Regions from separate parts of the Streptomyces sp. NPDC088810 genome, predicted to be linked through region 1. Evidence: riboswitches for the same ligand, from Rfam matches in the RefSeq annotation. Region 1 holds a riboswitch; the other holds the start of a gene.
The links. A riboswitch is a leader RNA that binds a small molecule or an ion and turns the genes downstream of it on or off. The one in region 1 is predicted to bind cobalamin.
Positions count from the first base shown of each region.

Region 2: linked by a shared signal. The riboswitch ahead of ACIP4Y_RS13685 ((2Fe-2S) ferredoxin domain-containing protein) and the one ahead of ACIP4Y_RS03655 (prenyltransferase/squalene oxidase repeat-containing protein) in region 1 are both predicted to bind cobalamin.

Region 1 covers NZ_JBIVJQ010000001.1:804,095-808,292, forward strand. Annotated here, with positions in the region: gene ACIP4Y_RS03650 (SCO2322 family protein) at 1-298, opposite strand, end outside; gene ACIP4Y_RS03655 (prenyltransferase/squalene oxidase repeat-containing protein) at 295-1,515, opposite strand; cobalamin riboswitch at 1,633-1,762, opposite strand; gene ACIP4Y_RS03660 (hypothetical protein) at 1,842-2,897, opposite strand; gene ACIP4Y_RS03665 (helix-turn-helix transcriptional regulator) at 3,148-3,741, shown strand; gene ACIP4Y_RS03670 (hypothetical protein) at 3,734-4,198, shown strand, end outside.
Region 2 covers NZ_JBIVJQ010000003.1:632,012-636,209, reverse strand. Annotated here, with positions in the region: gene ACIP4Y_RS13700 (histidine phosphatase family protein) at 1-413, shown strand, start outside; gene ACIP4Y_RS13695 (CbtA family protein) at 609-1,361, opposite strand; gene ACIP4Y_RS13690 (CbtB-domain containing protein) at 1,384-1,605, opposite strand; cobalamin riboswitch at 1,642-1,783, opposite strand; gene ACIP4Y_RS13685 ((2Fe-2S) ferredoxin domain-containing protein) at 1,885-2,262, opposite strand; cobalamin riboswitch at 2,323-2,446, opposite strand; gene ACIP4Y_RS13680 (superoxide dismutase) at 2,600-3,247, opposite strand; gene ACIP4Y_RS13675 (antibiotic biosynthesis monooxygenase family protein) at 3,634-3,972, shown strand; gene ACIP4Y_RS13670 (NAD(P)-dependent oxidoreductase) at 3,969-4,198, shown strand, end outside.

The DNA of each region.
Region 1 (4,198 bases):
GCTTCGTACCGGAAGCGGCGGGCGTACCGGCGCAGATGGAGGTGAAGTCCGCCGTACCGCGCGGCCGGCTCGCGTCCGCCGAGTCCGCGCTCACCGCGAACCGGAAGCCCTGCACCGCGCCGTCGTCGGGGCGGACGGTCGCCGGCCCCTGGGTGGCGTACGTCCAGTGCCCGCCGGCGCGCTCCCAGAAGGACCAGTAGCGGTAGCCGGCGGCCCCGGCCGGCCCGGCGGAGGCGAGGAGTAGCAGCGCGGCGAGCCCGGCGGCGAGCACCGGCACGGCACGGCGGACGACGGTCACGGCCGGCGCTTCTTCCGGCCGCTCAGCAGGAAGCCGATACCGATGCCGGCGACGAGCCCGACGCCGACGATCCACCAGACACCGGTGTTCGAGTCGTCGGACTTCTCCGTGCTCTCCGAGTGCCCCGTGGCGGAGTCCATGTACGGGGCCGGGCCGAGCGCGTTGAGGGAGCTGACCAGGCTGGTGCCGTTGAAGTCGCCCGGCTGCTCGCCGATCGCGTGGGCGGCGAGGATGAGCTGGGCGTACGCGGCCGGGCCGCTCTGCACCGCCCACGGGCCGGCGTTCTTCTCCAGCCAGGCGTACGCCTTCTTCGCCGGCTCGGTCCGGCCGTCCGCGGCGAGCGCGACGACGGCGTCCGCGGTGTTGCCGTAGTCCGGCTGGTCCTTGGCGCCGGGCAGGGTCGACCGGAGGTGCCCGGTCTTCGCGAGGGTCGTCGCCAGGTACGCGCCGGCGTTGTCGGCGACCTGCTCGCGGGTGGGGTGGTCGGCCTCCGCGCAGGCGTCCTGCGCCGGGGACTTGCCGGCCTCCGCCGCGAACCCCTTGCCGAGCGCGCCCAGCACGCCGGCCGCCGTCGCGTCCGCGTTGGCGAGCAGCTTGCCCTTCTTGTCCGGCTGGTAGGCGAGGGCGCCGCCGCCGTCCTGGTCGCAGGGGATGGACCAGGCGGGCAGCGCGTCGTACGGCGACTTGCCGGACGTGTGGACGCTCGCCGGGTCGGTGCCGGCCGCGGTGAGCGCGCCGATGACGACGGAGGTGGAGTTGGCGTCGCTGGAGCCGCCCGGGTAGTAACCCCAGCCGCCGTCCTTGTTCTGCACGGACTTCAGCCAGTTCACGGCCTTGCCGACGGCACCGCCGTGTCCGCCGGTCGCGGCCAGGGCCTGGACGGCGGCGGCCGTGCTGTTGGTGTCGGACTTGGTCTTGCCGTCGCAGGGCTTGGCGGTGTCGGCGCGGAAGGCGGCGAAGGAGCCGTTCGCGCACTGCTGCCCGCCGAGCCAGTCCACGGCCGCGGGGGCGGGCCGGTAGCCGAGGGTGCGCTGGGCGAGCAGCGTGAGCGACTGCCGCCACACGCCGTCGTACGTCGGGTCGCTCTTGCCGTACAGGCCGTGCGGGACCGTCGCCTTCGGCGGCGCGGACGGGGACGGGTCGGCGGCCGTGGCGGGCGCGGCGGCGGCCAGCACGCCTACGGCGGCGAGAGCCGCGGCACTGCGGCGGACGTTCATGGTCGGCGACTGCCTCTCCTGTGGGGAGCCGGGCAGCGCACGGGAGACACCCCGGGCGGCTCGGCTCCGTAGACCTCGACGGTGCCGTGCGCGGCGGACCGCCGGCGCACGCGAGCCGGTCAACGTCCCGCCCGGGGCAGTCCGGCTCACCGCCCCTTCCGGCGGCACACGGTTGCGGGTCAGCGCCGGAATTACACCGGCTTCCCCCCGTACGGGTGTGATGACGACCCCGCCACTTTACCGGCCGCCCCGCGGAGGCCGAGGGGTGGCTGTGGGCACAGGGGGGCGGTGATTGGGGTCACGGGCCGGGGGGCGGTGGACGGGGCCTAGGCCGCGTACACGTCGGTCGTCGGCAGGACCGTTGCCGTCAGGTGGCGGGCCAGGCGGCGCAGGGCCGTTTCGCAGTCCGTGGGGTTGTCGGCCGTGACCACCCAGTGGGCCAGGCGGTCGCCGGTGTTCGCGTGCGGGGCCGCCGTCACCGGGGCGCCTGGGCGGTGGGTGAGGAGCATGCGGTCGGCGGCCGGGTCGTGGTCGGCGGCGGGGTCCAGGCGGAGGTGGGTCAGGCGGCCGGTCACGGTCGGGTAGGCGAACTGGACGGCGGCGGCACGCTGGCGGGTGGGGGTCAGTTCGGGGTGCCGGCCGGTGGCGAGGGCGGCCGCGGCGGCGGCCAGGTCGACACCGGTGGCGCGTTCCACGAGCAGCGGGATCAGGTCGCCGGGGAGGTGCGGGGCGACGTCGAGGACGCGGGGGCCGCGGGCCGTCAGCCGGAGGGTGACGTGCGCGACCGTGTGGGCCAGGCCCAGGGCGCGGACGGTCCGCTCGACGCACTGGCGCAGGAAACGGTTGTGCAGGAGGCCGTCGTGGGCGTGGACGCAGTGCCGCAGCGCGACACGGGCGGGCGGCGGGCCCGGGGTCGTACGGGTGAGGGCGACGATGCGGACCTCGTCGTCCAGGACCACCGTCTCGGCGGACACCAGCGGGTCGGGCGTCTGCTCCGGGTCACCGGGGCCGGCCGTCGGCAGCCGGTGCCGCAGGAGCAGGGCCTGTAACGCCACCGGGTCGGCGCAGGCCGCGGCCGTCTCGTACGGCAGGCCCGGTAAGCCCAGCCGGCCGGTGATCCGCGCGGCGGCGGCCAGGTGCTCGGTGGACCAGGTCAGGACGCCGGCGACCGGATGCCCGGCCGTGTGGGCCAGGACCGCCTCCGCCGCCTGGGTCTCCCGGGCCGGGTCGGCCGCGAGGTGCGCCGAGAGGTACGGGCGCGCCCAGGCGGGCGGGTCCGGGTCGACCAGGACGACCGGGCGGAGCGCGGCGATCCGGGCCAGCGGGAACTCGTCGCACGTCTCCCGGCGGCCGGCCCCGAGGAGCACGACGGGCTGCGCCATGGTGCCTGGACCTTCCTCGAGGAGAGGGCGGACAAGAAACACCCCGGGTGCCGCTCCCCCATAGGCGGCACCCGGGGCGGGTCGGATCTTGCTCTCCGTGCAGTGATCCTCACCCACGGCGCCCCTAACTGTCAACGATAGCTGCGTTATTAGGCAGGGAGCGTTGTCACGTCTGGTCGCCGAACGGGCGAACGGGTAGCCTCGCGTCAGCCCAGCCACCGAACGGATGACACGCCCAGGGGGGACCTCGGTGAGTGACGCCTACGCCTCGCTGGCCGATGTCCTGGACCGGCTCGGCGAGTTGACCGGCCGCCCCGGACGACTGCCGGAGGCCCTCGACGTGGCCGGCCTCTCCTACCGCACCGGCATCCCCGTGGGCGTCGTCGTCGAACTGCTCTCCGGCGGCCGGGCCCCCGAGGCCTGCCTGGCCCAACGCGTGCGCCAGCGGCTGGACTTCATCCGTGAGAGCCGGCGCCGCCCGGACGGCAAGCGGTACTCGCTGGACGAGCTGGCCCGGATCGCCGGAACCAGCCGGCAGTGGCTGAGCGAGTGGCGCAAGAGCGGGATGCCGAGCCTGGAACACGCCGACCGGCTGCGCCGCTTCTTCGGCCTGCCCGCGGGCTTCTTCACGGCGGACGAGCCGGAGGCGCTGCACGAGGCGCTGCAACCGGTGCTGCAGGCCCTGGAGGCCGAGGCGGACCCGCTGTTGCGGCTGCGCGAGAGCGGGCTGGTACGACTGGCCGCCCGGGCCCCGCAGATGAACGCCCGGCAGCTCGCCACCCTCGCCGACCTGGCCGAGATGATCATTGCCTCCGAGCGGGCGGAGGGCACCGGGCGTGCCTGAACCGACCGCCGGGGCCCCGAAGCCGGCCAGGCGTCCTCGGCCGGCGGCCCCCTCCAAGCACCCGAGGTCCCCGAGGCGCTTCCTCGACCGGCTCGTACGCGACACCGTCCGCGGCCTCACCCCGCCGACCGGGCCGGAGGCCTTCCTGCACGCGCTGTGCGCCACGCTCAGTCCCCAGCTGGACCGCCCGGTCCGGCTCAAGTTCGTCGCCTTCCCGCCGGGCCTCGACGTCTCCGGGATCACCCTGGCACGGGACGAGGACTACATCGTCGTGGTCGAGGAACGCGCCCCGGACCCGCACAAGTTCGTCATCGCCGGGCACGAGATCGGCCACATCCACTACGGCACGCTGGACGTGCACTACCCGGCCGGACTGCCCGCCGCCGCCCGCCGGCTGCTGTCCCGCGCCGAGGACGACGTCCCCTGGGACCGGGTGGCGGCCATGGCCACCCGCTCG
Region 2 (4,198 bases), on a different contig from region 1:
GTGAGACGGCCGCGGCACTGGGTCTGGACGGCGTGCCGGCAGCGGACCTGGCCGGTCTGGATGTGGGCCGCTGGCGGGGCCGCACGCTGGACGAGGTGGGGGCCGCCGAGCCGGAGGCGGTGGGGCGCTGGCTCACCGACCCCGCCTGCGCACCCCATGGCGGCGAGTCGGTCCGGGACCTGTGCGGACGGATCGCGCGCTGGCTCGCCGACGCCCGAGCCGTGGAGGGTCGTACGCTCGCCGTGGTCGAACCGGAGGTGGTGCGGGCCGCGGTCGTGGAGGCGCTGAACCTGTCTGCCGCGCTCTTCTGGCGTCTCGATGTGCCACCGCTGACCGTGACCGAACTCAGCGGCCGGACCGGGCGGTGGAATCTGCGGCTGGGGCGTCCGCTGGCGGCGCCGCACGCGGACTAGGGTCTGCCGGCCCGCGCTGCGCGGTGCCGGCGGAGCAGACGCGGCCACCGTGCAGCGCAGACAGCCGCGGTCGGGCACCCGGCGCGGCTGGGGGTGTCGTGCCGCTGCCGGGGCGGGCCCGGTGAGCGTCGGTGTCCGGAGAACGCCGGAGGGCCCCCGGTTGGTTCCGAAGGGCCCTCTGTCGTCCGGAAGAGGTCAGTGCGCGGCCGGAACCGCTCGCGCGCTCTCGGCCCTGACCGGCCGGGGGTTCAGCAGCCGCTCGGCCAACTCGCCGAAGGCGAGCCCGAATCCGCCCCACAGGACGGCCTGGATGGCCAACGCGGACAGCCGGAACCGCCACAGCAGGGTGGCCGGGAAGTCCTGCGGCACCTCGTTGACGGCCGGCAGGAACGCGTAGGCCAGACCGACGGCGACGGCGAACGCGGCCACCGCGGCCACGGTCGCCCACCAGGTGCCCAGCGCGGGCGCCAGGCGTTTGCCGAGGAGGGTCGCGGCGACCGCCAGGAGGACGCCGAGCAGCATCATCAGGAAGTACAGGCTGGTCCGCTTGCCGATGGTGTCGGGGTCGCCGACCGACGGCGGGTTGGCCGGGTACTTCAAAAACGGCACGACGTACACGGTGAGCAGCGCGCAGCCCGACAGCAGCAGTGCCGTGGCGCGCGGGCCGAATCGGCCGACCCGGCCGAGCGCGAAGCAGAAGGCGAGCGCGGCGATGCCGCCGAAGGCGACCCCGTAGACGAGGACGCCGGTGGCGAGGCCCGCGGTGGACTGGAGGGAGCGCGAGACGACTTCCGCCTCGTGCTCGTGGGAGTGGGCCTCCTCGAAGCCGATCGCCTTGTCGACGCTCGGCTCACCGAGGAGATAGGCCGCGATCAGGGCGAGCACGCCGGCCGCGAGGCCGGCGAGCATGCCCCGTACGAGGAGGTTCCGTACGGTTGCGGAATTCATGGGCGGGCGGTGTCCCCTCGCGTCAGTGGCAGGGGAAACCGAGCAGATGGCGGGCGTCGTGCACCCATTCGTGGACGTCCGTGCCGTTGAACACGGAGGTGGCGCCCTGCTCGGCGCCGACGAAGTAGAGCAGGACCAGCATCAGGATGCCGAAGAAGACCGCCCAGGGAGCTATCGCCTGCAGCGGCAGCTTGGCGGGGACGGCGGGCGTGGTGGCTGTCGGCGGGGCGACGGTCTGCGCCATGGCAGAACCTCCTCTGGGAATTCGCGTCCCATCTCGGTGGTGCACAGGACGACGGCCCCGGGTCTGACTCGCGAGCACCCTCGCGGGGCCCGCACACAGTGGCGCGACCGTTCCGGATTCTCACCGGCTTCCGTCATGCCGTCGTCGATATCGGACAGACCGTACCGCGGGACCGGCACCCCGCCAAGACCGCCTCCGACCGGCGTGATCTTCCTCTCGTGCCGGGTGGGCGGCCGTGTGCCCGGTGGGTCGGCGGTGGCGCGATTCGACTGGTCCCGCTCAGGGTTCCGCGCGCCGGCGCGGTGGGGTGAAGGCGTACAGGTCGAGGATGTCCGGCCGGGGCGCCACGCCCGGACCGCCGGCGCGTACCCAGGTGACGATGTCCTCGGTCGCGGCCGGGTCGTTGACCAGCCCGAGCCAGACCGGTCGCGCGCCGGCGGCCCGGCCGGCCGCGGAGGGCTGTACGACGATGACGTTGGCCTGGTCGCACACGTCGAGGCAGTCGGAGATGCGCACGGGCACCTCCGCCCGCAACCGCGCGGTCTGCGCCGCGTGATCACCCGTCACCTTCGGGCTGCCACAGCAGCAGTCCCGGCACACGACGACCCGGCACGGCACCGGTCCGCCCGCTGTCTCTTCCGTCGGCCTGTCGGGCATACCGCGCCGCTCCCCTCCCGGGGAGATCCGCCCCGGTGTCGCCTGAGGAGGCGACCGCGTGAGTCTCCTGGCTCCCGGGTCGTCGCCCGTCCCGCCTTCCCGCCCCGCTCGGGGGCGGTGGCCTGCCGGGACTCGCTCACCGGTCACAGTGGCGGGACCGCGCCGGATTCGCACCGGCTTCCTCGGACCGCCGTCGCCTTGTGTCGCCGGTCATCATGTCATCACCGGTGGCGGCCCGTCACCCGGCCGCCGTTCGGAGGGGCTCCCGCGGGAGCCCCTCGCCTGCCGTGAACGGTGAGAAGACGATCACGAGCAGGACCCTTCCGGGACTACGGCGTCACGGGGCGAGCAGCAGCAGATCCGTGCGGGACTTGGCCGCCTCGTAACGACGGGCCACGTCCTGCCAGTTGACGACCTGCCACATCGCCTCGATGAAGTCCACCTTCTGGTTCTTGTACTGGAGGTAGAAGGCGTGCTCCCAGGCGTCGAAGACCAGGATCGGGGTGGAGCCCTGGCCGACGTTGCCCTGGTGGTCGTAGACCTGCTCCACGATCAGGCGTCCGCTCAGCGGCTCGTGGGCGAGTACGCCCCAGCCCGAACCCTGCGTGGTGGCCGCGGCCTTGGACAGCTGGGTCCTGAAGGCGGCGAAGGAGCCGAAGGACTCCTTGATGGCCTCGGCCAGCTCGCCGACACCGTCGGCGGCTAGGGGCTCGCCACCGCCGTCCTTCGGACCGGTCATGTTCTGCCAGTAGATGCTGTGCAGGATGTGCCCGGAGAGATGGAAGGCCAGGTTCTTCTCCAGGCCGTTGATCGACCCCCAGGCGTCCTTGTCCCGTGCCTCGGCGAGCTGCTCCACGGTGTCGTTCGCGCCCTTCACATAGGCCGCGTGGTGCTTGTCGTGGTGCAGCTCGATGATCTCCGGGCTGATCACCGGTGCGAGCGCCGAGTAGTCGTACGGAAGCTCCGGGAGCGTGTACAGCGCCATGTCCAACGTCCTCCGACATTATTGCGAACGAGATGCAAGTGCACGTTAACAGCAAGAACAGCCGCATGCCGATCAGGCCTTGGACCTAGGACTCGTGACGTCGGCCGGCACGGCAGCGCCCACCGCGCCTGCCGGGTGGCGTCGCCGAGCGGGAGAGCCAGCGCGGCGAGTGCACGTCAGTTCCCCTGATCGTGTACCCCGGCTCCGTGTCATGGCCGGGACCCTGCGCGGACCACGCGCGTCGGGCCGTCAGTCACCCGATATGACTAATGACGCAGCGTGCACCCCTTGTCCCCACTGGGCCGTCCCCCGTTCGGAGTTGCAGCCGTCCGAGGGACATGAGTCCGTTGGTGTCGTGTCCGTCCGGCTCTCACTCAGGAGGAGACATGGGCGCCAACGACAACGGCCGATCGGCCGACAAGCTGAGCGTGGTTTTCGCGGTCCGCGTGATCGAGGGCGGCGAACAGGGATTCCTGGATCTGTACGAGCAGCTCCGGAAGTCCGTGTCCAGCACCCCCGGACACATCATCGAGCGGCTCGGCGAACCCGTCGACGACTCCCGCCAGTGGGTGATCACCAGCGAATGGCGGACCGCCGAGGACTTCTTCGCCTGGCAGCAGAGCGCGGAGCACCAGGAGTTGGTGGCCCCGCTGCGCCAGTTCGTCGACCAGCGGCAGTCCATGCGGTTCCGTGTGATCAAGGAGACCAAGGGGGTGGCGTCTTGACTCCCCCCGTGCGCGGCCCCGTCGCCGTCCTCGGTCTCGGCACGATGGGCGCCGGCCTGGCCGGTCGCCTCCTCGACCAGGGGATGCAGGTCCGGGTCTGGAACCGGACCCCGGAGCGCACCGCCCCGCTCGCCGAGGCGGGCGCCTACGCCGCCGCCAACCCCGCCGACGCCGTCGCGGGCACCAGCGCCGCCCTCTGCGTCGTGGCCGACGGCCAGGCCCTCGG